Regions from separate parts of the Paenibacillus sp. NPDC058177 genome, predicted to be linked through region 1. Evidence: riboswitches for the same ligand, from Rfam matches in the RefSeq annotation. Region 1 holds a riboswitch; each other region holds the start of a gene.

Region 1 (7,890 bases):
CGCCGGGTCTCGTAGAGGTCATTGACGAGGATGGCGTTCCGCTGCCACCTGGCACTGTTGGAGATATTGCCGTGCATCTCAGCATGCCAGCCTTGTTCAAAACCTACTACAAGGACCCTGAGCGCAAGGCCAACGCCTCGCATGGCGAATACTTCGTCACTGGAGACCGGGCGCGCAAAGACGAGGACGGATATTTCTGGTTCGAGGGCCGGGGCGATGATATTATTATCAGCTCAGGCTATACGATTGGTCCCTTTGAAGTAGAGGATGCACTCATGAAGCATGCCGCTGTCAAAGAATGTGCCGTTGTCGCCAGTCCCGATGAGATTCGCGGCCATGTAGTCAAAGCCTTTATCGTACTCAAGGATGAACATGAGGGCACAGACGGATTGGTTAAGGAACTCCAGACCCATGTCAAGGAGATCACCGCCCCTTACAAATATCCGCGCAAAATCGAATTTGTCACCGACCTGCCCAAGACAGCCTCCGGAAAAATCCGGCGGGTGGAACTGCGCCAGCAGGAGCAGAGCGCTGCGGAGTAAGTGAGAATGTCGGTATGACGTCTATTCTTTATTTTCTTTCTATACAATGAATTATGGAAAGAGAGGTGGCTTGGAATGGGGACGAACGAAGATCTCAATGAGGGTACGCATCAGGAAGTTTTTTTCTTGAAAACCCGGGAGACTAGAACTCCTCTTAGAATAGACCCGGCTATACGCTGGTACAACGAAGAAATGGAGTTTGAGACGACCCGTGAAGCCTACGAATGGGTATCAAGCGACGCGTATAATAAAATCGGATACGACTATGACGGATATAGAACGACCGATTCCAAACTGGCCTATGCTCTACTGTTTGAATTAGTTCGGGCTAATACGGCCGGCTTTGGAGATCGAAAGGTTTTTGCAGATGAAGAATACGTCGATAACGACAAAATATTCTATCTGGTATGGGTACAAGCCGCAGAGCAGACTTGAATCATTATCAAAAAAGCAGCCCCATCGGGCTGCTTTTTCTCTGTAAACATAGGAAAACTACTTGTCCTCCGCTACTCCGACCAATAGGAGGCATCTGGATTCATTTCCGCTCCTACCTCGCCTTCCCTGATCAGATCGCAGTCTAGATAACCGTCTTCATCGAGGAAATACACTTCTTGGCGGTAGAACTCGCTAAGCGTCTCCAGGAACATAGCAGGAGAATCATACATTACCACTAAATCTCCAAAGTCGTGAAGCAGATCGCAAATCCGCTCTGTACCATCTGCAGATCGATAGTAGCAGATGAAATCACTTCCATAATTGGTCAGGAGGGGCAGAACTATTCCCTCTACCGGATGGCCCTTATCTGCCAGTATCCCTGCGAGCACCTTCATCTCCTGCTCATATTCGTCTCTGTGAATCAGGCGGTATCCCGGCACAAACTCAATAAGACTTGGCTCCTCTTCCTCGCTGCTTGTACCTGATACCGTATTATATATGGCCGCTAACAGTTCTGGCAGTTCAGGCACAATTGCCGCTATTCCCGCCTCGCTCTCCGCCTGTCCCGTTCCCAGGCTGGCAGAGTATCCGGGCCGTAAACTGTCCGATAATTGAAGGTACTCCTGAAACTTTTGCGTTAAATTTTGAACTGACATGTCTTCATCCTTTGCATCTGTAGGGTAGTGTTATCTACTCTCTATTATCCCCAATGTGCCTGCCGATGCAACTCCTGACGTCACCTCTATTGATATATCTGGCTGCCGCCCACTCTGAACTCAGCAGATTTCTCGCGCATCCCAGCAACGATGGCTTCCTGCTCCTGCATGGGATCATCCTGCACTCTTCCAGAGTTGCGAATATCGTGAGAAATACGCATACTGCAGAATTTCGGGCCGCACATGGAGCAGAAATGGGCCGTCTTGGCGCCTTCCGCTGGCAGCGTCTCATCATGATACTCCAGTGCCCTCTCAGGATCGAGCGACAGATGGAACTGATCCCGCCAACGGAACTCAAAGCGTGCTTTGGACAGCGCGTTATCCCGCTCTTGGGCACCTGGATGGCCTTTGGCCAGATCAGCGGCGTGGGCAGCAATTTTGTAAGCAATCACACCTTCCCGCACGTCGTTCTTGTTCGGCAGTCCCAAATGCTCCTTGGGCGTGACATAGCATAACATCGCCGTCCCGAACCAGCCGATCATGGCTGCCCCGATAGCGGAAGTAATATGGTCATAGCCCGGTGCAATGTCCGTGGTTAAGGGACCCAGCGTATAAAAAGGCGCTCCATGACAATGCTCAAGCTGCTTGTCCATATTCTCCTTGATCAGATGCATCGGCACATGGCCCGGACCCTCCACCATGACCTGAACATCATGATTCCAAGCCAATGTCGTCAGTTCACCCAGCGTCTCCAGCTCCGCGAACTGGGCCTCGTCATTGGCATCAGCGATAGATCCCGGCCGCAGCCCGTCTCCCAGAGAGAAGGCGACATCATAGGCCTTCATAATTTCACAAATCTCCTCGAAATGCGTGTAAAGGAAGTTCTCTTGATGATGGGCCAGACACCAGGCCGCCATAATCGACCCGCCACGGGAGACAATACCCGTCATTCGTCCGGCTGTCAGGGGGATGTAACGAAGCAGCACCCCAGCATGAATTGTAAAATAATCCACACCCTGTTCCGCCTGCTCAATCAGCGTATCACGGTAAACTTCCCACGTCAGATCCTCTGCTTTTCCATTCACCTTTTCCAAAGCCTGATAGATCGGCACAGTACCGATCGGCACTGGAGAATTGCGGATAATCCATTCCCGGGTATGATGAATATTTTTGCCGGTAGAGAGATCCATAATGTTGTCAGCACCCCAGCGGGTGGCCCACCTCATTTTCTCCACTTCTTCCTCGATGGAAGAGGATACGGCAGAGTTCCCGATATTCGCGTTGATCTTCACAAGGAAGTTGCGCCCGATAATCATCGGCTCACTTTCCGGGTGATTAATATTAGCTGGAATAATGGCGCGTCCGCTCGCTACCTCATCCCTAACGAATTCAGGACTAACATTTTCCCTAATAGCTATATACTCCATCTCAGAAGTGATGATACCTTTTCGCGCGTAGTGCAGTTGCGTAACATTCCGGTCAGCTTTTGCCCGAAGCGGACGCCGCTCCAATCCCGGGAACGCCTCCACGGCCGATTTTCCCCTCGCATGTCCGTTATCTTCTGGTTTAAGCATCCGTCCCTGATATCCTTCAGCATCCCCACGCTGCTCAATCCAGGACTTACGGTGAGGTGGCAGCCCCTGACGAATGTCGGTTTTAATCTCGCTGTCTGTATAGGGTCCGCTAGTATCATAGACACGTACAGGAACATTCTCCATTTCGCCGGCAATACCCTCGGTGCGGCTGAGCTCAATCTCCCGCATGGGTACCCGGATATCAGGGTGTTGCCCTTCTACATACACCTTGCGACTACCCGGAAAAGCTGACAGGTCCACCTTATCATACTCTCGTTTCTTGTCCTGCTCGTGTTCATGTGCCATCTTATGAATCCTCCTGTACTATGGGATATAAATAAGACAAGCGCCAAAAAAGCCGCTCCACGTGGAGCGGCTTTATCCATGAACAGCCAGAAAAATAGACATAGCTATACAGAAAAAAAGTCCCGTCTCCACTTTCCTACGCTGGTATGATCCAGATCAGGTTCAAGGGTCCGGGAATGCAATTTTCCCGTCTCAGCCTATTCAGGCTCCCCTAGTGGTTGTCTTATTTAGTTAATATATAAGTTAACGGTATAATTGGAATTCGTCAACACCCGCTGCAGCCATAAGGTGGATGTTTTGTGTTAAGAGCGGATAACCAACCAGAGGATGGATAACGCCAAAAACCCTCTCCTGTAAGAGAGGGCTAGTTCCTGCATAAAACTATTTAGCCGATTGCCATTTGCTCTCCAGCCATTGGTCAAACTCGGCGCCTTTTTCACCTTCGTAAGCGTCATAGACATCAATTCTCATCTTCTTGAGCTTCTCTTTGAAGTCCTCATAGGAATGATCTTTCGGCAGGCTCTTCTTGATTCTCAAGAGAATCTTGGATACGCCCTTAAACAGTTCAGGTTTGTTCTTGGACGGTTCCTGAACCTCTTCACCAAAAGCCACCAGCGCACGGTAAGCCGCCTCTTGTACGGTATATACAGGATCGCTCTCCACCAAACGCTTCAAAATATCAATAACCTGCTTATGCGGTGTACGACTAAGTTCCTCCACTGCCGCCAGGCGGGCTTTCCAATCCGCGGAACGACCCGCTTCCTTCTTTAACTGCTCGTAATTTTCCGGCAGCTCTTGCTGCACTTCTTCGTTGTTCAAAAGTCACAATTCCCTTCTATAATCAATCTGTACCAATTCTACCGTACCGCTGTCCCCAATATCAATCTTTTGGACAAACAAATAATTATCCCGTCTTACCGTCCCCGGGCTCTTCCTTCCGCATACCAATGCGGGACCAATCTTTGAAAGTGATCATAGTCCTCGAACGCCATCCGGCAGCGCGCCTGCATCCCCTCAATATCAGCCGTTCCGAACGGAATCGCCCATTGGATTGAATAGAGCGAAGTATAGGCCACATACAATGCGTGTCTGATCCAGAAATCCTCAGGGGGAGGTCCACCGAAATAACCATCCAGCTTCCCGCGTGTAAAAGCAATACTACGCTCCCGGTCGAATGCTTGCAGTTTGTAAAATTCTTCAGCATAATCGCCGTTATCCCAGCGATTGAAGTCGATGACGCCAATCCTGCCCTCACTTGTGTAAATATGATTTCCGATATGGAAGTCGCCGTGCTGATACACTTTTTCCACTTGAGAAATCGCCCCGATATGCTCCCTGACAAAAGCAATCGCCACCTCATCACCTGCAACCCGGAAGGGGCAGTCCTTCTCATACTCCTGCACTCGCTGTAATATCTTGGCCTGCATTCGACTTTCCCAATCTGCCAGGTCACAATTGTTCGGAATCGTATGAATGTGCTTGAGTATTCTCCCGGCTTCAATCCCCAGTGCATACTGTTCTTCTTCTGCCAAAGAGAGCAGACAGTCCTCCAGCGGCTGGCCCTCCACCCAAGTCAAAAGCATATATGTACTGCGCTCCGCTCCTTCGCCCCATGCGCCGAAATCTACTGCCCGCGACATTGGAAAATCGAGCTTATTGACCATCTGAATCATTTCATACTCCGCTTGCTTCTGTGCATGATTCTTCCCGTCCGACACCCGCAGCAGAAGCTTGCGGCCGCCGGTGTCCTCGATATAATACTTTTTATCATTAGACCAGCCCTTGAGGACAGGCTCTATCTTCATCCATGCGCTCGCGCCGGGAATACCCAATAACCGCTCCACCTGCATCCCTCCTGTATCTACGTAGGAAGATTCAACACAATATATTCTTTTTCCAGCAAGTCAAATCCCTGCTCCAGGCTAAATGTGGAGAGATCAATTACACGGTCATACTTCTTATTGCGCGGGTCACCCTCCTCGTCCGCCCAGCAGCTGTACAGCTCGAATACAGAACCAGGTACGCCAAAATCCTGCATCAGCTTGAACAATTCCCGGCAGCATTTAAGTGAGGCGTTCTCTGAATCTGGGCGAGTCTCCTGATCTGCTGGAAGAACCATGAATCCACCCCAATTTGGAGAGATTTTGTATACATAGGGGCTCTGAAAATGCTTACGGATTTCCTCATTCCAGTAGCCCAGCGCTTCAATATATATCCCCCCGGCATCTTCTTCCGTATCATATACGAGACAGTCCTCATCCCGAATATGGGACAGGTCAAAAATATCCTCCAGTGGAACCATCCCCTGTTGCTTAAGCTCCTCGCGCTTCGCTTGGTATTCCGGGGAGGCTAGCATTTCGCTGCGCGTTTTGGAAGACAGTACGCTTCCCCTCTCGCCGAGCGGCAGCTCCACCGGTGAGCCGATGTAATGGAATTGAGTCATGAGGTTCCTCCTGCCGTAAAAGTAAATACAGACAACGGTTTAACTTTTCCCATTTCAGCCCGTTCCTTCAACTGCCCGATTTGCGACAGCATCAGTTCCTTGAACTTTCCGGGAATCTCTGTGATAGCTGCAATCTCCTCAGGGTACATCTCCAAGGTCATAGCCACTTCCCACTCTCCATCCTGCAGGTCAGGGGAATACACCGAAGTCTCCTGTTCAACGTGCCAGCCGGCGGATCGGGCGATCTCTTTCAGGTCCAGCGGAGAGAACAGCGTTCTCACATTGGACAGACTGCTCTGCTTGAAGGCTTCACACTGGGCCTGAATCATGACCGCGTTGTAATGGGCGAGCTGTTCAGGAATGGATACACGAATATCCCATTCGGCCAGACATAGCTTTTTGCCCCATGGTCTGATTTTGGACAGAGTCTTCCTTAATTGCTCAGCGGATTGGAAATACCATGCACAATGGGCAAACACAATATAATCAAAGGCTCCTTCCGAAAAATCCACCTCCGGTGACAGAATATCTGTCTCAAATTGGATCTGGATCTGTCTCCCAAGCTCAGACGCCATGAGCCTGCTGCAAGCCTCGCCCAAGGTGACCGGTGAGCCATAATCGGGAGAAGCAATATCAATCCCTTGAACACGCCCAGAAGCGCCAACGGTATATGCTAATGCCGCAGTCGTATCGCCTTGGCCGCAGCCAATTTCAAGCACCTTGGCACCCTGCGGGATCTCCCAGAATTGAATCAGCTTCAGGCGATGCGCCGTTTGAATCCTCTGAATAGCGGCACCTTCCCCGCTGACTCCCATACTGTCTACAATTGTCTCAATCATCAGTCACCTCTATCATTAGCTCCCAAAAAAGGCCCCGAAAGTCATTCTCCCGACTCCAGAGCCCTCCTGCCTATTCTTCTATCTATCATTAACATATCCGCTCGGTTGGCTTATTTCGTTCCCTGTGATTCTCTCCCCACAGATTCATCAAATCCATCAACGGGACTAAACTTTCACCGTATTCGGTTAATGAATATTCCACTTTGGGCGGAATGACCGGATACACCTCACGCTTGATCAGTCCGTGTGCCTCTAACTCTCTTAACTGATAGGTCAGCACTTTCTGTGTGATCCCGGGTATCAGATGAGCAAACTCACTGAATCGTTTGGTGCCATTGCGCAGATGACAGAGAAGCAATAGCTTCCATTTGCCCTCAATGATTCCAAGCGTTACGTTCGCAGCATAATCACATTCAGTAGGTCTCATTAGGCATTACCTCCTTCACTTACACTTACTTCAAAGAAACTAACGCGAAATAAAGTGCGTACTTCTCAGAACTCTACCATTCAAGCATAATCAAATACGTTCTTATAATCAACAGCAAGAGGGGAGTACAGCATATGCAAGCAACTACGACTAACAATGCCAAAACATCTTATCCCATAGCCATCTATATCTTGATGATCAGTGCGTTTGCTATCGGTACAACTGAATTTGTTATTATGGGGCTTCTGTCTGACGTAGCCAATGATCTCCATATCTCTATCAGCAAAGCAGGGCTGCTAGTGTCAGGCTATGCATTAGGGGTGGCCATAGGCGGGCCGTTACTGACCGCATTAACAGTCCGGCTACCCAGGAAAACGCTACTCCTGGCGCTAATGGCCCTATTCGTAGGTGCCAACTTGATCAGCATGGTCGCCAGCGATTATACAGTTCTGATGATTGCACGTATTCTGTCTGCTGTCGTTCATGGCACGGTATTCGGGATCGGTTCTATCGTCGCCGCCAGTATCGTCAGTCCGGATAAAAAAGCTACTGCGATCGCTATGATGTTCATCGGCGTCACTCTAGCGAACATCCTCGGCGTTCCATTAGGGACCTGGATCGGACAAAGTCATGGCTGGCGTTCGACATTCGGGGTCGTGTCTCTGCTG
Region 2 (7,890 bases), on a different contig from region 1:
CGGACAGTCGGCACGTTTAAGCTGCTCCGTAGCGACCGAGACATGCCGATTCTCCCACAGATCAAAGGAAACCAGCGTGCCGCGCAGAGAATCCTTCTGTCCGGCGAGCCATTTTAACGCCTCGGTCGTTTGGTAAGCGGCAGTCATCTGAACAGCTGGTTGAATAATGCCTACTGTGTCGCAGGTATCACCTTCCGCATGAAGCTCGTCAATCAGGCAGTGGAGGCAGGCGCTCTCTCCGGGGAGGATTGTCATAGAAATACCGCTGCTTCCTGTGCAAGCGCCGTAAATCCAAGGGATGCCTGCTTTGGCCGAGATATCGTTAATAATCATTCTGATTTCAAAATTGTCGGAAGCGTCGAGAATCAAATCGACTCCGACTGTATACTCCCCAATCTCTTCGGCGGCAGCATCGGCTACTATCCCTTCCACGGTCACAGACGAGTTCACGCTTCGTAATCTTTGTGCGGCTGCGATTGCTTTAGGTAGTCTCTGCTCCGCATCGGCTTCACTGTACAAATTCTGGCGCTGCAAATTGCTCCATTCCACATAATCCCGGTCGACGATTCGTATTCGGCCTACCCCGGCACGGACCAGCGTCTCGGCAATGGCAGACCCCAGTGCGCCTGCACCCAGAACAAGCACACTGGAGCGGGCCAATCTGTCCTGACCTTCCGAACCTATGCCATGAAAACGTACCTGACGGCTGTACCGCTCTTGTTCTTCCGCAGTCAAAGCCATTCTCTCAGCCTCCTCCTACAAAATGTACAAACTCTATCTGGTCACCTTCAGAGAGTGAGGTACGGCCATAAGCTTCTCTCGGCACGACTTCACCGTTAATTTCCACAAGAATTCGCCGTCCGCTCCAGGGCGATTCTGCCAAAACATCGGCAATAGTAATGCAATGCTCGCTTAGGCGAGTCGTTTTTCCGTTAAGTTGGACCTGCATATTTTCACCTCCTCTCAAGCCATGCAGTCTGAATGGCTGCGCGGTAAGCTTCTGCTTGTGCCGCTGGATCTGCTGCACTGCTAATTCCTGATAGTATGGCAATTCCTTCTGCACCGTGCCTGATGACTGCTCCGGCATTGCCCGGATGAATTCCTCCGATGGCAATGACCGGAACAGGGCACCTGGCTGCAGTTACTTCGAGGATGTCCAGCCCACGGGGGGGGAAATCAGGCTTACTAGTAGATTCATAGACATGGCCGAAAAGGCAGTAATCTGCTCCTTCACTTGCCGCGTCGACTGCTTCTTCTGGTGAATGGATGGAGCACCCGATGCGCATCTCTGAGACTAACGGCCGCGCCGCAGCTACAGGCAGGCTATGTCCTGCTAGCTGTACATTGCCAGCGCCTGTTGCAAGTGCGACATCCAGCCGGTCGTTGATGACGATGGATTCAAGAGGAATGCCTGCTTGCTGCATTTGATTTACGGCTTCGAGTAGCGCTTTGGCGGTAAGCTGTCTATTCCGCAGGTGGAAATAGTCAACGTAGGGGAGAACGGCTAGAGAAAGTCGCAGCCAATCGGCGAGCGGTATTCCTTCCGGGGAGATCAGATGCAGTTCAGGGCCGCTAACGGCGGGAAGTCGTTTTTTCATAAAAGGAATCTCTCCCGATTGTGTATTGGTGTTAATCTCCATCGAATAGAGCACAAAAAAGCCGCCTTCCTGATCGGAAGACGGCTAAGCATGACAACGGAAAACAAGCCACAAAATAGGCAAGACCGGACTCTTAACGCGCACTTCCCTACGCTGGTATTAACCAGATCAGGTTCAAAGGGTCCGAATGTTACATTCGTCTCAGCCTCGCGGCTCCCCTAGTGTCGGTTCGTATGAGATTGTTAATGTCACTATACACGATTATTCAGGGAGTTACAATTGGGAATTGGCATTGCGCTTGTTTTAAACGGAGGTAACATTGATGGAGATGTATTAACATCCATATTGAGCAAATATTAATTGTGAATAATGTGTAAATTAGAATCTCGGTGACAAGATGCGGAATATGTGCGGGTTAGATTGACAGGAATCGGGGCTGTGGATATACTTGAAATGTTAAAAAGCAAATGTGTAAAACGTTGATGAAATGGAGTACACCGGAAGATGGCTTGCACAGAGAACGGGTTCCTTTACGAAGATTGTCGTAATGGCTGTGAGAACCCTGGAGACAGGCCGGTGGAAAGCTAATTTCGGAGTGCGGGTACAAGTCCGCCGGGGGTTCCCGTTAACAGCCGCGACAAGGCGATCGTCTGCAATTCTCCTGCTACAACGGGATAAGGCGATAACCAGGGTGGTACCGCGATCTAATCGTCCCTGAATTTTCAGGGGCGTTTTTTTGTTTTCCATTTGTTTTTCCGAATAACCGTGATCTCAAAATTAAGCATAAGACGGGGGCTGTATATCATGAAAGCAAGTGAAATCCGTTCCAAATGGCTGCAATTTTTCGAAAGTAAAAGCCACAAAATCGAGCCGAGCGCTTCGCTCGTACCTCACAACGATCCATCGCTGCTATGGATCAATGCCGGGATGGCGCCGCTGAAGGCGTACTTTGACGGCCGTGAGATTCCGGAGAATCCGCGTCTGACGAACTCCCAGAAGTGTATCCGTACCAACGATATCGAGAACGTCGGTAAGACGCGTCGTCACCATACGTTCTTCGAGATGCTGGGTAACTTCTCCATCGGCGACTATTTCAAGGAAGAAGCGATTACCTGGGCTTGGGAATTCCTGACGGGTAAAGAGTGGATCGGCTTTGATCCAAACCGCATCTCCGTAACTGTATATGCCGAGGACGAAGAAGCTTTCAAACTGTGGAATGAAAAAGTAGGCTTACCTGCTGAACGCATCATTAAGCTGGGTGACGAGAACTTCTGGGATATCGGCGAAGGCCCATGCGGTCCTTGCTCGGAAATTTTCTATGACCGCGGCGAAGCTTACGGCAATGACCTGAGTGACCCTGAAATGTATCCAGGCGGGGAAAATGAGCGTTGGCTGGAAGTCTGGAACCTGGTATTCTCCCAGTTCAACCATAATAAAGACGGCAGCTATACACCGCTTCCTAACAAAAATATTGATACAGGTGCAGGTCTGGAACGTTTTGCTTCGATCCTGCAAGATGTAGATTCCAACTTCGACACTGACTTGTTCCAGCCGATTATCCAGAAGACAGCACAACTTGCTGGTGTAACTTATAAGGATAGCTTGGAGCAGGACATTGCACTTAAAGTCATCGCTGACCATGTGCGTACAGTTACTTTCGCTGTGGGCGACGGCGTACTTCCTTCTAATGAAGGTCGTGGCTACATTATTCGTCGTTTGCTCCGCCGCGCAGTCCGTTACGGAAAGACCCTGGGTCTGGATCGTCCATTCCTGCATGAGCTGACTGAAACAGTAGGCGAAATTATGGGCGTGTACTACCCGTCCGTTGTGGAGAACCGCGAATATATTGCGAAGATCATCCGTACAGAAGAGGAACGTTTCCACGAGACGCTATCCGACGGTCTGGCTATCCTGAGCGAAATCAGCAGCAAAGCCAAAGAGAGCGGCGCTGGTGTTATTGCCGGTAAAGACGCGTTCAAGTTGTATGATACTTACGGCTTCCCGTTCGACCTGACAGAAGATTTCGCTGCTGAGCAGGGCTTGACGGTGGACCGCGAGGGCTTTGATGCAGCGATGCAGGAGCAACGTGACCGTGCAAGAGCTGCACGCCAAGATGGCGGCAGCATGAAAATTCAAGGCGGAGCCCTTTCTGAACTGACGGTTAAAAGCGAATTTGTTGGTTATAATGACTCGGTAACTGAATCCAAAATTGTTGCGATCGTTGTCGATAACGAGTTGGCAGACCTCGCTGGCGAAGGCACAGAAGCTCAGGTTATTCTTGACACTACTCCGTTTTATGCGGAAAGTGGCGGTCAGGTAAGCGACACGGGTGTGCTGAGCGGCGGTTCCGTAACCGCGAAAGTCAAGGGATTGTTCAAGGCGCCACATGGTCAGCATGTACACCTGGTAACAGTAGAAGCTGGTGAACTGCGCGTAGGAGATACCGTTCGTGCCGAGGTAAACCGCGCCGAGCGTGAGGACATCGTGAAGAACCATACCGCGACTCACTTGCTGCACAAAGCGCTCAAGGAAGTGCTGGGCGGACATGTTAATCAGGCAGGATCTTTGGTAGAAGGTGGACGTCTGCGCTTTGACTTCTCACACTTCGGTGCTATTACGCCGGAAGAGCTCAGTGAAATTGAGCACCGTGTGAATGAGCAAATCTGGCGCGGTCTGGATGTAGTGATTGAGAACAAGCCGATTGACGAAGCCAAGGCAATGGGAGCTATGGCATTGTTCGGTGAAAAATATGGTAATATCGTCCGCGTGGTTCAGGTTGGCGACTACAGCTTGGAGCTGTGTGGTGGCTGCCACGTTAGCAATACTTCGCAGATTGGAATCTTCAAGCTGCTTAGCGAGAGCGGCATCGGCTCCGGTGTACGCCGGATTGAGGCTGTAACTGGACGCTATGCATACCAGTTCACTGAGAGCCAGCTGGATCTGCTCAAGCAATCCGCTGGACTGCTGAAGTCTTCCCTGAACGATGTGCCGAAGCGGATTGAAGCTCTGCATGGTCAAGTACGCGAGCTGTCGCGTGAGAACGAGTCGCTGCAATCCAAGCTGAGTGCTACGTTTGCAGCGGAGCTGACTGGCAGCGTGAAGACGGTTGGCAGCGGAACGCAACTACTGGCTGTATCTGTGCAAGCAGGCAGCATGGATGCCCTGCGTTCCACAGCCGACGAGCTGAAGAGCAAGCTGCCTGACGCAGTGCTTGTTCTGGGCGCAGCCATGGACGATAAAGTAAACTTTGTCGTAGCCGTACCTCAAGAGCTGGTGAAGCGCGGCTATCATGCCGGTAAGCTGGTGAAAGAAGTGGCTGCAGTATGCGGCGGCGGCGGCGGAGGACGTCCGGATATGGCGCAAGCCGGCGGTAAGGATGCTTCGAAGCTGGGCGAGGCTTTGGCCAAGGCTGAAGAATTGGTAGCAGCGCTGGGATAAGCTAGAGAGCGAACCCGGTCCAAAGGCCCGAAGCCCAAATTGCATTTGCGAAGACAGACAGCGGTACTGAGTCTTTCCTCTCAGTACCGCTGCTTCGTGGCCGGGCCATCTGATTTAGGCGAAAAGTGGTTTTGGCAATAGCTCAAAGACCAAAAATTTCACGTTTTTTGTAGATGAAATGCCAAAAAAAAGCGTTATATCCAGGCAGGATTTTCTTGTTGGGGCATGAATATGTTATGATGAGGGCAGCAAGTAAGCTGTACAGCAGCGAGTTTGCGAAGCCGCCTGCTACAGGTGATTTGCAGAAGGAAGGTGTCACATATGGACTCCATGGACAAAACAGTTAAATTCAATGTGAAGGGCGATGAGAAGGAAGCTTCTCCCGAGGAAATTCTGCTTGCGGTATACAATGCGCTTGTAGAGAAGGAGTATCATCCGATCAATCAGATCGTAGGATATCTTCTTTCCGGAGATCCGGCCTATATTCCCCGTCACAACAATGCTAGAAGTTTGGTCCGGAGAAAAGAACGTGATGAGCTGATTGAGGAACTGGTGCGGTTCTATCTAGCCAATCATCAGGTGGATAACGCCAAATGAAGAAGCTGGGTTTGGATTATGGCGACCGTAGAATCGGCGTCGCCGCGAGTGATATTTTCGGCTGGACGGCACAATCTCTGGAGACCATTGAGCGGCGCGGAGACGGTAAAGAGTTCGAACGCATCCGCGAACTCGTCAAGGAGCATGAGATCGGAGAAATCGTGGTTGGGCTGCCGAAGAACATGAACGGCACCGTAGGTCCCCGTGGTGAAATCTGCATAGAGTTCGCTGACAAGCTTCGGGAACAATTGGAAATGCCCGTACACCTTTGGGATGAGCGTCTGACGACGGTATCCGCCGAGCGGGTGCTGATTGAAGGGGACGTCAGCCGAAAGAAGCGCAAAGGGATTGTGGACAAAATGGCCGCAGCCCTGATTTTGCAAAATTTTTTGGATGCTAACAGTAAAAGGTGAGGGGTGCGCATATGACAAACGAACATATTGGCCAAGAAGAAGAACCGGAAATTATCTATATTCCCGATGAGGAAGGTAATGAAGAGGAATTCGAGGTCATCATGAAGTTTGAGGTTGACGGTTCGGATGCCAAGTACATGATGGTAGTTCCGCTGGATTCCGAAGACGAAGAGTCCGACGAAGTGTACGCCTTCCGTTATGAGGAAGACGGCGATGATCTGCAACTGTTCATGATCGAGAATGACGAGGAGTGGGCGATCGTCGAAGAGACGTTCAATACCCTGGTCGACGAGCTGGACGGGGGAGCAGAGAATGACTGAGTTGTCCGCTGATCAAGCGGTATGGACTTCCCGTCTTAAAGATGCGTACGGAGAGACTGTAGAACTGGAAGATGAGCAAGGCAAATCTTCCGTTTACGATATTATTGCGGAGTTTGAAGTCGGTGGCCGCGGTTACGCGGTGCTGGAGGGTTCCGGCAAGAACGGAGAATATGATATTCTTCGGATTGTAGTCTCGCCTGACGGGCTTCCTGAATTGGAAAGCATCGTCGACGATGAAGAATGGGAAGATATTTCAGAGCTGTACGATGAGCTAACTTTTCCAGATGAGGATTTGGAATAGGACGAGATCAGCGTACGTTACATTTACAGTTGGCATGAAGGAGGGCGGAGTATTCCGCGCTCTTTTTGCATGGAAAGCCTTAATTTAAATGGCTCTATTTAAAAATCAGAGGTGGATTATACGCTGGCGTTAGAGGTGAGGGCCAGAGGGATTCTGGAGAAACGGTAGTGTTCGCCTTTAAAGCCCGATTTCAACCTATAATTCCTTGTATAATCCAGAAATCAGGCTTTAATAGTGATCGGAAGAACCCTCTAGACCCGTAGCGCCTCCATGCAGCGTCAACCACTGATTTTGGTATAGAGCCATAAAATTATAGGTTGAATTTGGGACGATACAATTTTATACTTTATAGTCGGAAAGTGAGGAGATCCATTGAAATCCGCAGTCCGCACTGTGCTACTGATCCTAATTCTCCTGATTGCAGCAGGAGCTGGAGGAGCGTGGTACATTTGGAACGGGATGCAGCCGGTAGCTCCTGCCGGGCAACCCGTAACGTTCACAATTGAGAAAGGCACGGGCAGTGCTGGAATTGCTGACCTGCTTGAGAAGAATGGGATTATCCGTAACAGTCTTTTTTTTAAAGGATATCTGAAATGGACCAAGGAAGGCTCGAAATTCAAGGCTGGCACCTATGTGGCAAAACCAGGCGATACCTATGATGAGCTCATTGCACGGCTGAATGCCGGCGATGTTGTCAAAGAAGAGACCCTGATGTTCACCATTCCCGAAGGATACACGGCAGAGCAGGTGGCTGACAAGCTGGCTACTGCCTCTAAGCTGGATTCGGGTGTCTTTGTAGATCTTATGAATTCCGGCAAGGCGCTGAAAGAGGCTGACGTTCTTGGAATTCCGCAAGAGCCGGAGCTGCGTCATCGTCTGGAGGGGTATCTTTTCCCGGAGACTTATGAGCTGCCAAAGGACAGCAAGCCGCAGGAAATCCTGGAAGCGATGCTGGAACAGCTGGTGAAGAAGCTTGATACCATTCCGAATTGGCACGAAAAACTCAAGGCAAGAGGCCTCAGTCTGCATGAGCTGCTGACCGTCGCTTCACTGGTGGAGCGTGAGGTTGTAGTCGATACAGAACGTCCATTGGTGGCGGGAGTGATCTATAACCGGCTGAAAAAGGGACAGAAGCTGGAGATTGATGCCACGGTTCAATATCTGCTAGATCAACCAAAAGAAAGGCTGCTCTACAAGGATCTTGAGATTGAGAGTCCTTATAA
Region 3 (7,890 bases), on a different contig from region 1:
TCTTAATTCCACGATAACAAACAGGATCAGGGCAACGGCACCAAGACCCAGACCGAATAGCGTTTTGCTGGACGTCCAGCTCTCAGCTCCCTGGCTAACTCCGTAAGTTAATGCGGCAAAAGCCAGCGGCCCAAGAATCATACCCAACTTATCCATCCCCGGGACCTGAGTTCGCTCCACTTTGGGTAACTTTCGCATGCCGATCAACAAGCAGATGATGCCAATCGGTATATTGATTAGAAAAATCCAACGCCAGGAATGGAATTCAACAAGCCAGCCAGACAGTACAGGGCCAATTGCCGGGGCAAACAGAACAGGAATGCCCATAAGACCCATCACAACGCCAACCTTGCCAGGTGGGCTAAGTCGGTAAACGTACGCCATGGCTATCGGAATTACGCTACCTCCCCCAAGTCCCTGAATGACCCGAAAGGTAATCAGCCACTCCGCACTATTGGGCAGCGCGCACAGAATGGACCCTATAGTAAACAAAACAACAGCACTTAAGAACACTCTCTTAGCCCCGAAGCGGTCGGAAAGCCAGCCAGACAGCGGGATGACTGAAGCCTGCGCCAGCATATAGCCGGTAACTACCCATTGCAGTGTAGTCAGATTTGTATCGAAGTCCTTCAAAAGTGTGGGTAATGCAACGTTCATAGCCGTGGAGTCTAGCGCTACCATGAATACCCCGGCAATAATCGCAATCAAAGGGATCAGGATCCCAGATATGCGAAATTCACGATCCGGTTGTACCGTATGTTCCATTCTCTCTTCCTCCTCTATCGCCATCTCAGGAATCATTGACCTTTGAAATGGAACTAAATTATAATTAGTGAACGGACAATTGTCCGTATTGGCATTAATTAGTCTACGGACAATTGTCCGCATTGTCAATTCCCTACTTTTATTTTTCAAGAAATATACGCTGCAACCAAAAGGAGCCCCGTATGAAAAAAACAGAGAAAGCTTCGCTTGCCCCAATAGACCCTGCAAACCTACAAACAATTGATCCTTATCATGAACGCATATTGAATGCAGCCCGAGAGCTTTTCAAAGCGTCAGGCCTGGAAAATGTCAGCATGTACAGCATTGCCAAGCAGGCCGGCATCGGCCAAGGCTCCCTTTACCGCCGTTTTACTGACAAAGGTGAGATTTGCTCGGCCCTTCTGCGGGACAGCACGGGTCGTTTCTTGACCGAACTGGAGCGGGAAGCACAGAGCTCTGACGCAGACGTTCCGGCACTTCAGCGTCTTCAGAACAGCATCGAGCAGGTGGTCGATTTCATTGATCAGCATGCGGAGCTACTGCACCTGATCAAATCTGAGTTTGTGGGCAAGAAGCAGCTCACCCAATTCGAGCACCCTTTTTTCCGGCGGGTAAATGTTATTTTCACAGAATTGCTATCGCAAGCTGCCGAGAATGGTGAAATCGTAGATATTAACCCGCATTTTACCGTGACTGCGCTCCTGTCCGTGCTGAGCCCCGATCTTTATCTCTATCAGCAGAAGGCACACCAATCTACCAAAGAGGATATTACTCAGGGGATACTCACCTTGTTCATTGACGGGCTTGTCAGAAAAAAAAGGTGATCTATGAAGTGAAATTAAGATTCAAACTGGGGATCAGGCGTTATTCTAGTGAAATTAAGGCTTAGTTTAGGTCGCAACTCTCCTATTCTCTGCACCATACTTCTTAACAAAGAAAAATGGATCTGCCTCCTCAACTAACAGCATTTTTGTACCTTATTTTTCTTGAATAAAGGTAAATTAGGGACATAAGAGCATTTTTGTACCTTATTTTTAAAAAAAGCACACTTAACGGCGTATTGTGGAAGAATTAACATACAAAATTGCCCTTAATTACCGCAGACCCTATAGCTGAGGAAGATTTAGGGTACAAAAATGCCGTTAATTGCACATCGGTAATAATTTCTGAGCTTTGTGTGTTACTTTAATGCGTTCTATGTAAGCAGCTTTTTTAATCTCCTGAAGTTCTGCGAAGCCGCAACTGCTGAATCAGAAGCGCTAATGCTGAAAAAACCTCCGGTTCCGCGCATGTGCGCGAAGCTGGAGGTTTATTACAGTATCACCGGGTATTCATCTTAAAACATCAAGAATATTGCTTATACAAGCATCTTTTTTTGTCGACGTACGATCATTATTTCCAGTTTGCTCAGCTTTTCTAGGGTTATTAGTCCTTCTTGCTGCTCTAATTATTTCTTATGTATAAGTTTACCTCTCTTGCTATTTGATTAAATGTTCTGTAGTCTTCTGAAAAACTATAGATCGGCCATGATAAATCAAAGTTTCCAACGACTACTGTCATCGCTTCAACAAAATAGATATTATAAAAGCATTCTTCTCGAGCTATCTGTTTTATAATATCCATCAATTCATCACTTTCTTCTATTTTGAAAATGTTCTCATGGCTATCCCGTCCTCCAATAATTGGACATTTCTTAACAAATATCCGGCCTGGGATGCTTTGTACACATCGCCGAAAGTAATTTTCAAATTTATTTTCATTCCTGCTAATAAGCTCCGAGCTTAATATCGATGCTGCTTCCTCTTCAGATAGGCGCTTAGCGTGTACATCTAATAATCCTATATATCTAAAAATAGAACCAGAATTTTTGTACTCTTCAACATCCAATCTTCCGAATAAATCAAGGATATTTAACTTTTCCGCTTCAGATGCTCTTTGCACTTTATTACTCCTTTTGAAGGTCAAACACCTCTTATTCCCTCTAAACATTTGTTACATTTATTACTGTTTTTGTTCTCTTATAGTACGTTATTTCAATATCTTTATCCTTCTCAAGTTCTCTCATTTGTTTGCTAGTTATATTAAACTTTTTTACCCTACCATTTGATATTTTTAAAACAACTTTATTACCATTTACAGTGGTCAATCGACCTTTTAATATCATAAAGTCCTGCTTCGCTAAATCTAAGATTATCACAACCGCAAGAAACACAAACATTGGTATGGGTAGTGACACTAAAGTTAACACCCAAGCTGGGCTCTCTTGCACAATATTTAGCAACAACTGTATCGATGAAGTTATGATAAACACTATCGAGATAAACAAAAATACTTTTAAAGTTGACTTCGCAGTCCTTTCTTTCATCTTGACGCTCCTTTCATTACAGCGTTGTTATCAGACACGACTAACAGTTTAAAGAGAGCCGGAAATATCTTCGTCTTCTGATCCTTCACCTAGTGGTAATGATGCTTTAAGTAATTCGTCTTGGTTGTCCATTTGTCGCAAAAATCCATTCACAGTATCAACATCTATCCTTTGCACTATTATCATGTGTCCTATATGAATCCCTGGTAATTCTGGTGCTGCTAGTCTAGCAAAATGCTGCTTTAATTTATCAGGTGTCGTAATGATGCACCAACGTTTTACCCGATCATTAAATGTTAATGTAATTTCAATGAACTCCAATGTTTCAACATCATCATCGAATTTCCAGTCAGTCAATATAAGCACTTCTTCGTCATTAAAATAAAAGTAATACTTATTGATCCAAACTCTCCTACCGTGGTCTCCGACGATTCTGATCATTTCTTCTTTTTCATCTAATATTTTATATTTCTTCCCCTTAGTCAGCGCATGTTCATAATTCCCGATACTGCTACAGATTGCTTTGTCTAGTTCCAATGAGATCACCCTAGTTAAATGAATTTAATATGCCCTGCTATTTACAATACTATAAAATATGGTATATTTATAACCGAATTATGAAACTTGATAGCGATAAAAGTATTTTTTCACTAGGGGAGCCTGAATTGGCTGAGACGAAAGCGGTAAGCTTCGGACCCTTGGAACCTGATCTGGATCATACCAGCGGAGGGAAGTGGAACTGAAATTCGGGTATTGCATGGCACTTCTTTTTGCAAACTTAAATTTTAGGCCCCTTTATTTCCGCCGGGAGATGAAGGGGTCTTTTTATCGTGCTAAGGAGGTTACGCGGATTACGGAAATCATCTCTGTACACAATTTATCCTACGCCTATGCCAAATCCGCAGATGCACCGGTACTGTCAGATATATCCTTAGCGGTTCACCAAGGTGAGTTCGTTTCTGTTGTTGGAACCAGCGGATGCGGAAAAAGCACGCTTTTCAAAATTATTGCCGGATTGCTTGAGCCAAGCAGCGGGGATCTGCGTCTTCACGGTGTTTCGGCGACCGCCAAGCGGTTGGGTCAGGTCGCTTATATGCCTCAGCAGGATCTGCTGCTACCCTGGAGGACGGTTCTGGAGAATTGCCTGCTTCCTTGGGAAATCAAGCGGAGCCGTAGCAAAGCCGAGGTTACTAGTCAGGTAATTGAATTGCTGGAGCGTTTAGGTCTGGCCGGTATTGAAAACTCGTTCCCCGATGAACTATCAGGCGGAATGCGGCAGCGGGTAGCTTTTCTCCGAACGCTCATTACGGGGGGCGACCTGTTGCTGCTAGACGAACCTTTTGGGGCACTCGATCACATGACCAAACGGGAAATGCATAGCTGGTTGCTGGAGATTTTGGATGAGCTGGACAAGACAATTCTCTTCATTACGCATGATCTGGAGGAGGCTGTGCTGCTTAGTGACCGCATCTATCTCTTACCTGGACGCGCTGGAGGAAGTGTAGAGGAAATACTCGTGGATCTCCCTAGGCCCCGGCATAGCAAAATGAATTATGAACCGCGGTTTATAGAGCTGCGGGCTGAACTGGAGCGCAAATTGTATGATAACCCGGCTGTTTAGAAAAAACTTGCAGAATTACGGACCTTTCCTTGTTCTGCTGCTGTTTATTCTCGGTCTATGGGAGATGCTGGCGCGGATAGGAGTCCTTCCACCTTTCATTCTCCCAGGTCCTCTGTCGATAGGGGCCGCTCTGGTTGAGAACAGGAAAATATTGTTCGGGCTGCATTTACCCGCTACGTTGCAAGAAGTACTGCTTGGCTACGTCTTGTCAGTTACCTGCGGCACCTTGCTGGGACTTGGCATGCACACGTGGCGTCCGCTGGAAAAGGCACTCTATCCCTTCATTATCATCAGCCAGACTATTCCGCTCATCGCGCTTTCTCCTGTCTTTATTATGTGGTTCGGATACACGCTATGGAGTAAGGTGGCTGTCGTATTCCTGACCGCTTTTTTCCCAGTGGTGGTTGGCGCTTATGATGGGTTACAGCAGAAGAATCACGCTTATGAGGACCTGCTCCGCACCATGGGCGCCAGCACCCGCCAAATCCTGCTCAAGACACGGATTCCGCTGGCTCTGCCCTCTTACTTCTCCGGCCTCAAGCTGTCGATGGTCTACTGCGTGATCGGGGCAACGATTGGCGAATGGCTAGGCGGCAGCAAGGGACTTGGATATTTTAGCCGCAGGATGGCAGGGAATTTGCAAAGCAAAGAAATGTTTGCCGCAGTGGTCCTGCTGTCCGCGATGGGCGTTGGCTTATTTCTGATTATCGCTATGATCGAAAAGATTATTTTCAAGAAAAGAGGATTTCACAAATGATTACAAGACATCACAGACTCAAAAAAATTGTTCCGCTGCTATTGCTTGCAATGACAGTGTTGCTTGCGAGTGGTTGCGGCGAAGCAGCAAAGTCTGGAAGCTCAGGAAGCCAAACCGGAGAAGCGTCCGGCAAGCCGCATAAGCTTACGCTGATGCTGGACTGGTATCCGAATGCAGTTCATTCCTTCCTTTACGCCGCTCAGGAGAACGGGTATTTTGCCGAAGAGGGGCTTGATGTGGAGATTCAAATGCCTGCTGACAGCAATGATGCGCTAAAACTCGTAGCTGCGGGCAAGATTGATCTCGCGCTGAGTTACCAGCCACAGGTGCTGATGGCGCGCGGGGAACGGATTCCCGTCCTCTCCATCGCGGCAATTGTAAGACATCCCTTGAATCATCTGATGGTTCCAGCCGATTCCGCTGTGAAGACACCTGCTGATCTGAACGGCAAAACCGTAGGCTATTCCTCTATCCCGCTCTATGAAGCTATGGTGAAGACGATGGTCCGTAGCAGCGGTGGTGATCCAGAATCCTTAAAGCTCGTGGATATTGGCTTCAACCTCGTTCCGGCCCTCTCCACAGGGCAGACCGATGCTATCATTGGAGGTTTTATCAATCATGAGCAGCTGATTCTGGAAAAAGAGGGGCATCCAGTGACCTCCCTTAACCCAACGGATTATGGAGTTCCGGATTATTATGAGCTTGTACTGGTAGCCAGCCAACAAGGAATGCAGAATTCTCAGGCTTATTTCAAAAAATTCCTGACCGCTGCCGCCAAAGGTCAAAAGTTCGTCAAGGAACATCCGGAGGAAGCCCTCTCCCTTCTATTCAAACATGAAGATCAGACCTCCCCGCTCGACAAAGATATCGAGAAAAAAAGTCTGGAAGTTCTGCTTCCATTAATGGATTCGGGGAAAGAGGCGTTTGGTTATCAGGACCCGGCTTCGTGGAACAAGGTTCAACAATGGCTAAAGGAAAACGGTCTGCTGACAGCTGAAACAGCGCCGGAAGAAGCATTTATCAATCTGTAAGGCCAGATGAACAATAGGTAGATTATTTAGTACCGCGTTACAAATCCAATATTCCCGGGAGGCAATCCAATGACTTATTTGTCCAAGGTAAGGGAGCAGAATCCGCTGATTCACAATATCACTAATATTGTCGTAACCAATTTCACGGCCAATGGACTGTTGGCTCTCGGCGCATCCCCGTTCATGGCGGACTCCCAAGAAGAAGTTGCCGATGTGGCCCAAATGGCCGCCTCTGTTGTACTGAATATCGGCACGCTGAACGAACAGGTTATCAGGTCGATGATTCTGGCAGGACAGTCCGCTAATGTCCATGGTACGCCTGTAGTGCTTGACCCGGTCGGCGCCGGGGCTACGTCTTACCGGACGGAGATCGTCCAGAAGCTAGTCGGTGCAATCTCCCTGACGGCGCTGCGCGGCAATGTCGCCGAGGTGGCTAATGTCGCCGGGGAGCAGTGGGCCATTAAGGGCGTGGATGCTGGCGCAGGTGACGGTGATGCAGTAGGGCTGGCACAAAAAGCTGCGCGCAAGCTGGGTTGCATCGTGATCGTCACCGGCAAAGAGGACATTATTACCGATGGCGTAACGACTTACATTGCTGCCAACGGTCACCCCATCCTAACCAAAGTCACCGGGACCGGATGCCTGCTTAGTGCCGTAACCGGAGCTTTCCTGGCTGTCGGCGCAGATTCACCGCTGGAGGCTGTAGCCGAAGCGATTTCTTTCTATGGCGTAGCCGCGGAAATCGCCGAGGAGCGGACGCGTGGACAGGGTCCGGGCAGCTTTCAAATCGAGTTCCTGAACCAGCTTTCACTGGTTACACCAGACATTTATCAAAAGAGATCGCTGATTAAAAAAGTATAATTCTGTAACTAAAGCTTCAAATACATCAAGCAACGTTTTTGCGGAAGGAGAATTTATATGAGCGTCTATCAAGCTCTGACGATAGCCGGTTCAGACAGCGGTGGCGGTGCAGGGATTCAAGCCGATCTGAAAACCTTTCAGGAGCTGGGCGTATACGGAATGTCCGCACTGACGGCAATAACCGCTCAGAACACACTCGGTGTGCAAGGCGTGTATCCCCTTGAACTGGAGGCAGTAACAAGACAACTGGATTCCATTGGAGAGGATTTGCAGCCAGGAGCCGTTAAGACCGGTATGCTGTTCAGCAGCGAAATCATCGGTATTGTCGCCGACAAGGTGGAAAAGTATGGATGGAACCGACTTGTCGTTGATCCGGTGATGGTCGCCAAAGGCGGCTCGCCTTTGCTTCAGCAGGAAGCAGTTGCCGCCCTGATCACAAGGTTGCTGCCCTTGGCGTTCGTAACGACGCCCAACATCCCGGAAGCAGAGC
Region 4 (7,890 bases), on a different contig from region 1:
AGAAAACGTAGATACGATTCGAGAGGAGCAGCGCCTCTTCAATGTTGTGGGTGATGAACAACACGGAGCGGCGGTTCTCCTCCCATAGCTCCAGCAGCCAGCGCTGCATTTCACTGCGGGTCAGGGCATCCAGCGCACTGAATGGCTCATCCAGGAGCATCAGCTCCTGCGGTGCAAGCAGCGCCCGGAGAAATGCCGCGCGCTGCTGCATACCGCCCGATAACATATGCGGGTATGCCCGCTCAAAGCCGGCGAGGCCGACCTTGGCCAGCCACTGACGTGCTTCTTCGCGGCTGCCGCCGCGGGCAGCGCCTTTGATCTCTTGGGACAGGAGGACATTGTCCTCGATGGTCCGCCAGGGAAAGAGCGCAGGCTGCTGCGGCATATAGCTGATTTCCCCGCGCTGGCCGGTAACGATTTTCCCATTCATGCTGACTGTTCCACTGTCCGGCTGCTCCAGGCCGCCGATGATATGGAACAGCGTGCTTTTGCCGCAGCCGGAAGGGCCGAGAATGGTCACGAATTCTTGTTGATCCACCTTTAGTGAGACATTGTTTAATACAGGAGTAGAGTTACGGCGCTGGGTGAAGGTCTTGGACACGGCGCTGATTTCCAGCGCAGGCGGCAATCCGTGCAGTCCGGCAGCGCTAGTTCTAATCTCGTTTTTCACCAGCTCATGCGGTGGTGTATGTGTGAGTTGAGACATTTCGGGAATCCCTCCTTTCTAAGGGTTGCGGCGCGGCTTCCAGCGCACCAGCCATTTTTCCAGTAAGGCGATAATAGCGAAGAGCACCAAACTCAGCAAGACAACAATGACGATGGCAACGAACATCCGGTCGGTACGGTAGGCTGATTTTTGCAATTGCATATAATACCCGATCCCCTTGTCGGCGCCGATCCATTCGGCAACCACGGCCCCCATGACAGCATAGGTGGCTGAGATTTTAACCCCGGAGAAGATCGCGGGCAGAGAATGAGGCAGCTCCAGCTTGGTGAAAATCTGCCACTTGCTCGCCCCCGCCATTTTCATATAATTCAGCATCACCCGGTCGCTCTGTGCCAGCCCGCCCATGGCGGCCACGGCGACAGGGAAGAAGCAGACCAGCGTAATCAGCACCATCTTGGGTAGCAGTCCGAAGCCGAACCAGATGACAAGCAAGGGACCTAGGGCGATGGAAGGCACGTTCTGGCTCAGAATCAGCAGCGGGTAAAAAGCACGCTTCGCCCAAGGCATCAGGTGCAGCAGCAGCGCTACCACAAGCCCCACACCAGTACCGATGGGAAAGCCGATCAGCGTCAGCTTCAGCGTAGCCAGCGTATGGTCCCAGATGCCAGCTGGATTACCTGCAAATTCATGACCGATATCTCGGGGACTGGGCAGAATCCATTTTTCAATATCAAAAAAGGATACCGCTAGCTGCCATACCGCTAAAAAGAAGACGACCGCCACAATGGGCGGCCATATCTGCTTCCAGGACGATCTCACGGGCGATATTTCTCCGTCAGTTTGTCCATGCTGATTCCGTTCGGATTGTGGGCGATTTTGATCTGGGAGATCACGCTCGGGCTGCCGGCTTGGACCAGTGCTTCATGCATCTCGCGCACGACTTCTAGCAGGTCGTTCAGTTCGCCTTCCATTGTCGTTTCGAGCGGATTCACCTGATGCTTCACACCGGACTTCTGAATGACCTCGATCGCTTTATCGACATAAGGGATGGAATCCTCATTGTTAGGGGTTTTAGGGATAACTTGAATGCTTAGCAGTGTGTTCGCCATGGTTGATTCATCCTTTCGATTATCAGTAATGTTTGAATTATTGTGCAGGCAGGAAATCATTCGTAAACGCCTTGGTGGTATCTACTGGTTTCTCAAGCAGCTTAAGGCCATACATCCAGTCGGCATAGTTCTTCCAGACCTCAGCCTTTTGTTCGCCCCAGCGCGGCGCATCATCCTGATATTTTGGACTGAGCCATTTCTGACTGGCCATCACAAGTTTCGGATCGAGATCAGGGACGGCTTTGATCAGAATGTTCGCGGCATCCTCTGGATGCTCGATGGCGTATTTGTAGCCTTTAGAGGTCGCTTTAACGAAGGCTTTGACGATCTCGGGATGCTCGGTGATCTCTTTCTCGCTGGTGGTCAGCACAGGTGTATAATAATCGAGCTGTGGAGCGTAGTCCTTTACATAGAGCATGTCGATGGGTTCCCCGCGCAGTTCAGCTTCAATACCGGTCCAGGCATAGAAAATCCAGGCGAAATCAATATCCCGCTTCACAGCTGTAAAAAAGTCGGCTTCGCCCATATTGATGATCTTTACCTTTTTGACATCGGCACCTTCCGGGTCCATGATAGCTTTGAGTGCTGCTTCTTCGACTGGAGAACCCCAACCTCCATATGTTTTTCCTTCAAAATCCTTCGGAGAGGTAATCCCCTTGCTCTTCGGGGCCGCAAAACCAGACGTATTATGCTGAATGATCGCGGCAAGCGAGACCAGCGGTACGCCTTGCAGACGGGCCAAAGTCAGGCCTTCCTGATATCCGATACCAAAAGCGGCTTCACCAGAAGTAACCATCGTGTCCGCACCAGCTGCTCCGGGCTGCACAATCTCAACATCCAGTCCCTCTTCTTTGTAATACCCAAGATCTCTTGCAACATACACCCCCGTGTGGTTCGTGTTCGGTGTCCAGTCGAGCGCGATCTTGACTTTGGTCAGTTCTTGCGGCGTGCCTGACTCCCCGGCAGAGGCTCCGGTGTTTGTCTTGCCGGCTTCCTTGTTGCCTTCGGCAGAGTTATTGCTGCCGCATCCGGCAATGGCGATAACGAGCAGACAGGTCAGGCCCAGTATAAGCAGTTTCTTGACTCCCATTTTCTTCTCTCTCTCCTTTTGGTACCGTTCCTCCGCAGTGACTGCGTCAAATCCGGCGAATTCCCCGTCTTCACACCGTCACCCGCCACCTAAAATACAGGCAGCGCGATTCAATTCCCCATGAATTGTGTTAATCGGAAATATACCATAAAAAAAGCGTCCCGAAGATGAACGGGACGCGGCTTTGCGCAAGGATGGCATTGGCTCTAAAGCAGCCATGCTCAATTATGGTTCCTACGCTGGCATTATCCAGATCAGGTATAAGGGTCAGTATCTTGAGGGATACACTCTCAGCCGGCCAATTCCAGCCCCCCTGGTGCTATGAAGTTAACGGGTGATGCTTCTTGCTTACGGTGTAATTATAGACTCCCGTCTTTTCGTTGTCCAGCAGCTTTGTTGTTCATTTTGAAGTTGGAGGCAGGAAAGAGGGTTATCATAAACTATTTAAGGGGTGGGATTATCATGAAAAATAACCAACATTTAATTGACGAAGAGACGGTAGCTAGCATCAAGGCACTGGATGAAGATGGCGAAGGATTGTTCGCCGGACTGATTGGGATGTTCAAGACCGATACGCCGCCGAGATTGGAGGCGCTTCGGCTAGCCTTGGACAGTAGCGATTCTGCGAGCATCGCCGGAATTGCCCATAGCCTGAAGTCAGGCAGCCTCAGTATTGGCGCGGGGTACTTTGCTTCTCTGTGTGCAAGTATTGAGCAACAGGCCCGGCGGGGGGATCTAACCTCCTCACGGTCGCTAGATTCCCTGCTGGTCTCTGTTTTTACGGATACGTGTCGTGCGTTGGAGCAGCAAATGGAGTAGTAACGAAGGCTAATTCTGATATTTGAATTTTTTCCGGCGGCGGCTCCGGATGCTGTTCCAAATCTCCCGCACAGTCAGGATAATGCTGATGACAATGCCACTGAAGGTCAGCATTAACGCGAAATACTGGAATAAGGAATATTGCAGCATTTTCCCCCATTGAATACTTCCTTCCAGGTCGTCGATCACCTGATTCATTCCGTATATACCGCTTACCACAGTGAAGACAGTCAGAATCATCAGCAGCATATCCCGTCGTTTCGACTGGAACTTCACTTGGTACTGAAACAGATCATTTAGTGTCTGCTTCACCTCGTCGAATAGCGCATCATTGCCATAAACTTTGCGGAGCTGGAAGAAAATCTCCCGGCCCTGCGACTGTGAGATCAGCTCCAGAAAATAAAATTTGGCCGAGAATTTATTGATGTAAAAGATCAGATCCTCAATATCGTCATCATCCCGATTGATGCGGAGCCGGGAGTGCATATTCGCGAGCTTCAGCAGGACGATCTTATGAAACATGCTAAGTAGCAGGCCGTAATAATATTCGCCATACATTTGATTGGCAAGCTTTACGGCGAGTGGGCGTTCCGCCCGGCTGATGCAGCAGAAGGTCTGTTCATTGGTCATATAATACGTCTCTGGACCCCAGCGTTTATAGGTATGCTCCTCGCAATATTGTTCAATGTAACCAGGATCGCTCGCGCTGATGTAGGGCCGGCCCGCGGCATCCAGTCCATCCAGCTGGGAGGCACGGTAGCGCATGCTCAAGGGGATTTCGTCGGCATCTCCTTCCGGTTCCAGACCATAAAAGGCTTGCACCAGCATACGTTCATCCACGAAAAAAGGCAGCGTTTCGAAATAAGCCCCGTTCAGCTCGGACTGGTCCAAAAACGGCTTCAGCCCTTCCGCCAGATAATTAAAGATAAAATCCTCGACCTGACTAAAGGTTCGTTCTCCGCTATGGATAACCGTCTGTTCGTCCTGCACACTGACATTCTCAAGGGTACGGAAGCGATCAGCAAATTCCAGAGCGATGCTGAAGGGGGTTTTTTCTTCTTCAATCTGCACCCGCAAGGTTACAAATCCGGTTTGAAATGGGCAAATGAACAGGTCTGTGGAGAGTACCCGGAAGGCTACATTCGCTTGTGACATTTCCATCCGGCAGGACAGACCATTCACACGCGAGAAGCGGCGGAAGGAATCCTCGTCATCCTCCTGAGGGAACAATAGGTGGGCAGCGAAAGGCAGATAGGTGCGTTCCATTTTTTCATGGGATACACAGTATTCATTGCCATAATAAGCGCCTTCCAGTTCTTTTTTATCGAGGGAAAAAGAAGTGTATCCGCTCTTTCGTAGCTCAGAGATCAGTCGTGCAGACGCTCCCTGCTTGATGGAGAAGGGAAAAATAAACTGGAGCAGCGCGGTATGAAGTAGGGGTTCGGTAGATAGCATATCCATCATGAGTTCCACCTTATGTGCAGGATATCAATACAATCTACATTACCCCAAAAAGCGAATTGTGATTACCCGGCCTCAATGGCCGGGTGTTGTGTGTCCGGAATCCCGTCCGGGACGTATTCTCCATGCAGCAATGCTGAGCAAGAAGAGGACAGTAGCAAATGCCGCAAGTAGTCCTGCCGTTTGTGCCGCTTGCAGGTGATCCATTGACCAGCCGGTAAGCAGCGGCAGGATTGCTCCGCCAATGCCGCCGGAGGCAATCATGATGCTTGGCGTGGATTCCTCGGTGCCCGGCATTAATTTGCTGGAGAAGACCAGTGCGATGGAGAAGAGGCCGGACATGAACAATCCCAGTAGAATGATAATGATAAAGGCCACAAGATGGTGTTCAGTGAATGGAAACAGAGCCAGTAACACCACAGTCAGCAGGCAGCTGCCCAGAACATAGACGCGGTAAGAAATTTTCTCCGCGAGCACCCCGGCGAACAGCCGTCCTATCGACATAGCCAGCCAGAAGCAGGTAACGGTCAGGGCTGCCCCTGATTCCGACATGCCCAGCTTGGCAATGAAGATGGCGGGCATGAAATTCACCAGGCTCATTTCCGTGCCTACATAGATAAAGAAGAAGACAATGAAGATCCCGAGTATGAACCACTGTTTGCCCTTGTAAGGAAAGCGCGGCGTGTGACTGTCTGAAGTCTCGTTCGTCACTGGGCGGCGTGGACCGCGGTCATCCAGCAAGGACTGTAGCTTGCCGAACCGGCCCTTGCTCCAGAAGATCAGGGCAACTAAGGAGAAGGCAGCTACAATCAGGAAGCTCAGCTTCCACCAGCCGAAGGCGATCAGGCCGCTGGAGATTAAAGGCATAAGCAATGCACCGACACCGAATAGAACTTCAAGCCTACTCATGGCAACAGCGGTGCCTTCTGTGACTGCGGCAATAATGACAGTGCCGATGACGGCTTCGACCATACCAAAGCCAAAGCCTGCGGCAACAGCGATAACATACATCCAGCCCCACGGTGGTAAGAAGGTGTAAGCAACCTCGGCAACAAGCAACAATGCAGTGGCAATGAGAATACCACCGCGCTTGCCGAAGCGGCGATTCAGAAAGGGAGAGATCAATACACCGGCCAGGAAGCCGGCAAATTGGGTGAAGATCAGCTGCCCGCCAGCGCTGTAGCTCTGGTCATAATGCTCCAAGAGCACGGGGAGAATAGAACCCAGTACTACATGAGCCAAGCCGATCACAAAGTAGGAGAGACAGCCAAGCCAGATCAATTTTTTCACGTTGGAATACTCCTTAACAAGTTAAGTTTATGGAACCGCACCCGGATTCAATATGCCCAGAGCGGGTACACTATCTTAGGCACAATCATTATCATAAGTCTAATTGGCAGATGTGGATATATAAACTTATATTTACACTCGCCAGGAAGGAGATGTCTTGAATAATGAATCCAAAGGATCTGGAACAGAGCATCATCAAGGCACTGGATGACAACAAGTTCGGCTCTTTCGGAACCGTTGAAGCGGGGAACAAACCGAAGGTGCGTTACATGGCGGTCTTTCATGATGGACTTAAAATTTATTTGGCAACGGACCGCAAAACCCATAAGGTAGAGGAACTGAAGGAGAACCGTAACGCTTTTCTGCTGCTTGGCTATGAAGCCGGCGGGGGGAAGGATATACTGGAGATTGAAGCGACCGTAGACATTACAAAGGACGAGACCCTTCGTTCCAAGGTCTGGAATAAGGATCTGGAGCCATGGTTCAAAGGACCGGAAGATCCCGATTATGTCATTCTGGAGCTTACCCCGTCACGTATCGAATATATGGGCAAAACACAGGAACATGGTGTCTGGGAGAGACAACCAGCAGGCAGTGTAAAATAATCCTATATTAAACGAACAAACAGCAAGCTTCCTATAACGGGGCTTGCTGTTTGTCATTCTCAGCTTAGGGTGAATAAAAATTGCGATATAGCCTCGCTGGCAATGCTGCCCTACATTAGGATGTCTGAGAGACCCTCAACCTTCCGCTGGAGCAGTTAATGTTCGTTGTCTGCGGCGCTAGCGCTTCCATGGACAGCAGATCATCTTTTTCTTATAATAGATGAAAGTGATCGGGTGATCCGGTGAATTGACAGAACTGTGGAGGAGGGCGAAGTCATGGAGCCAGCAGCAATTGAAGAGTGCGACAACACATGCCACGGTTCAGAGTTGGAACCAGAAGATGTGTCCTTGATTCTGCCTGACCGGGAGACAACAGACAAGATGGCCGAGATGTTCAAGGCACTAGGCGATCCGACAAGGGTGCGTCTCATCTATGCTCTGTCACAGCGGGAGCTGTGTGTGCATGACCTGTCCGACATTCTGGATATGGGCCAGTCTGCCGTATCCCACCAGTTGCGGTACTTGCGGAACCTGCGGATTGTGAAGCGTCGCAAGGAAGGCAAGACGGTGTATTATTCGTTGAACGATGCGCATGTGGAGCAGATCTTCATGCAGACGCATGAGCATATCAGACATGAATAACTATTGATGCATACAGCAATAGACCGCCTATGGCGGTCTATTTTAGTGTGTGGATATTTAACCGGCTTGGTCTATTCCCGAAGGCAACGGTGTTCTTTTTAAAGATAAAGCAATCCATATCGCATAGGCAGCAAGCACCACCACGATAAGGAGATCATAGCCGATAAAGCCTTCGGGACTATCATTGCCCACGAATCGAATCAGGTT

The links. A riboswitch is a leader RNA that binds a small molecule or an ion and turns the genes downstream of it on or off. The one in region 1 is predicted to bind thiamine pyrophosphate.
Region 2: another riboswitch for thiamine pyrophosphate. It lies ahead of ACFVU8_RS15020 (thiamine phosphate synthase); the one in region 1 lies ahead of thiC (phosphomethylpyrimidine synthase ThiC).
Region 3: another riboswitch for thiamine pyrophosphate. It lies ahead of ACFVU8_RS07905 (ABC transporter ATP-binding protein); the one in region 1 lies ahead of thiC (phosphomethylpyrimidine synthase ThiC).
Region 4: another riboswitch for thiamine pyrophosphate. It lies ahead of ACFVU8_RS24690 (ABC transporter substrate-binding protein); the one in region 1 lies ahead of thiC (phosphomethylpyrimidine synthase ThiC).

The regions. Positions count from the first base shown of each region.
Region 1 covers NZ_JBHVVB010000010.1:195,153-203,042, reverse strand. The annotation lists gene ACFVU8_RS27915 (acetate--CoA ligase) at 1-542, shown strand, start outside; gene ACFVU8_RS27910 (hypothetical protein) at 618-977, shown strand; gene ACFVU8_RS27905 (hypothetical protein) at 1,049-1,633, opposite strand; gene thiC (phosphomethylpyrimidine synthase ThiC) at 1,720-3,513, opposite strand; TPP riboswitch at 3,630-3,736, opposite strand; gene ACFVU8_RS27895 (HEAT repeat domain-containing protein) at 3,895-4,332, opposite strand; gene ACFVU8_RS27890 (aminoglycoside phosphotransferase family protein) at 4,428-5,357, opposite strand; gene ACFVU8_RS27885 (hypothetical protein) at 5,375-5,956, opposite strand; gene ACFVU8_RS27880 (class I SAM-dependent methyltransferase) at 5,953-6,795, opposite strand; gene ACFVU8_RS27875 (winged helix-turn-helix transcriptional regulator) at 6,884-7,222, opposite strand; gene ACFVU8_RS27870 (MFS transporter) at 7,357-7,890, shown strand, end outside.
Region 2 covers NZ_JBHVVB010000003.1:205,643-213,532, reverse strand. The annotation lists gene ACFVU8_RS15030 (ThiF family adenylyltransferase) at 1-741, opposite strand, end outside; gene thiS (sulfur carrier protein ThiS) at 746-949, opposite strand; gene ACFVU8_RS15020 (thiamine phosphate synthase) at 954-1,598, opposite strand; TPP riboswitch at 1,727-1,828, opposite strand; gene alaS (alanine--tRNA ligase) at 2,403-5,036, shown strand; gene ACFVU8_RS15010 (IreB family regulatory phosphoprotein) at 5,358-5,633, shown strand; gene ruvX (Holliday junction resolvase RuvX) at 5,630-6,046, shown strand; gene ACFVU8_RS15000 (DUF1292 domain-containing protein) at 6,058-6,366, shown strand; gene ACFVU8_RS14995 (DUF1292 domain-containing protein) at 6,359-6,667, shown strand; gene mltG (endolytic transglycosylase MltG) at 7,040-7,890, shown strand, end outside.
Region 3 covers NZ_JBHVVB010000001.1:1,655,183-1,663,072, forward strand. The annotation lists gene ACFVU8_RS07880 (DHA2 family efflux MFS transporter permease subunit) at 1-765, opposite strand, end outside; gene ACFVU8_RS07885 (TetR/AcrR family transcriptional regulator) at 948-1,589, shown strand; gene ACFVU8_RS07890 (hypothetical protein) at 2,209-2,706, opposite strand; gene ACFVU8_RS07895 (hypothetical protein) at 2,747-3,130, opposite strand; gene ACFVU8_RS07900 (hypothetical protein) at 3,179-3,667, opposite strand; TPP riboswitch at 3,773-3,879, shown strand; gene ACFVU8_RS07905 (ABC transporter ATP-binding protein) at 3,942-4,751, shown strand; gene ACFVU8_RS07910 (ABC transporter permease) at 4,732-5,508, shown strand; gene ACFVU8_RS07915 (ABC transporter substrate-binding protein) at 5,505-6,539, shown strand; gene thiM (hydroxyethylthiazole kinase) at 6,609-7,400, shown strand; gene thiD (bifunctional hydroxymethylpyrimidine kinase/phosphomethylpyrimidine kinase) at 7,458-7,890, shown strand, end outside.
Region 4 covers NZ_JBHVVB010000007.1:248,320-256,209, reverse strand. The annotation lists gene ACFVU8_RS24705 (ABC transporter ATP-binding protein) at 1-706, opposite strand, end outside; gene ACFVU8_RS24700 (ABC transporter permease) at 725-1,486, opposite strand; gene ACFVU8_RS24695 (MTH1187 family thiamine-binding protein) at 1,483-1,776, opposite strand; gene ACFVU8_RS24690 (ABC transporter substrate-binding protein) at 1,814-2,866, opposite strand; TPP riboswitch at 3,080-3,191, opposite strand; gene ACFVU8_RS24685 (Hpt domain-containing protein) at 3,329-3,685, shown strand; gene ACFVU8_RS24680 (hypothetical protein) at 3,695-5,149, opposite strand; gene ACFVU8_RS24675 (MFS transporter) at 5,222-6,436, opposite strand; gene ACFVU8_RS24670 (pyridoxamine 5'-phosphate oxidase family protein) at 6,601-7,041, shown strand; gene ACFVU8_RS24665 (ArsR/SmtB family transcription factor) at 7,318-7,683, shown strand; gene ACFVU8_RS24660 (CPBP family intramembrane glutamic endopeptidase) at 7,741-7,890, opposite strand, start outside.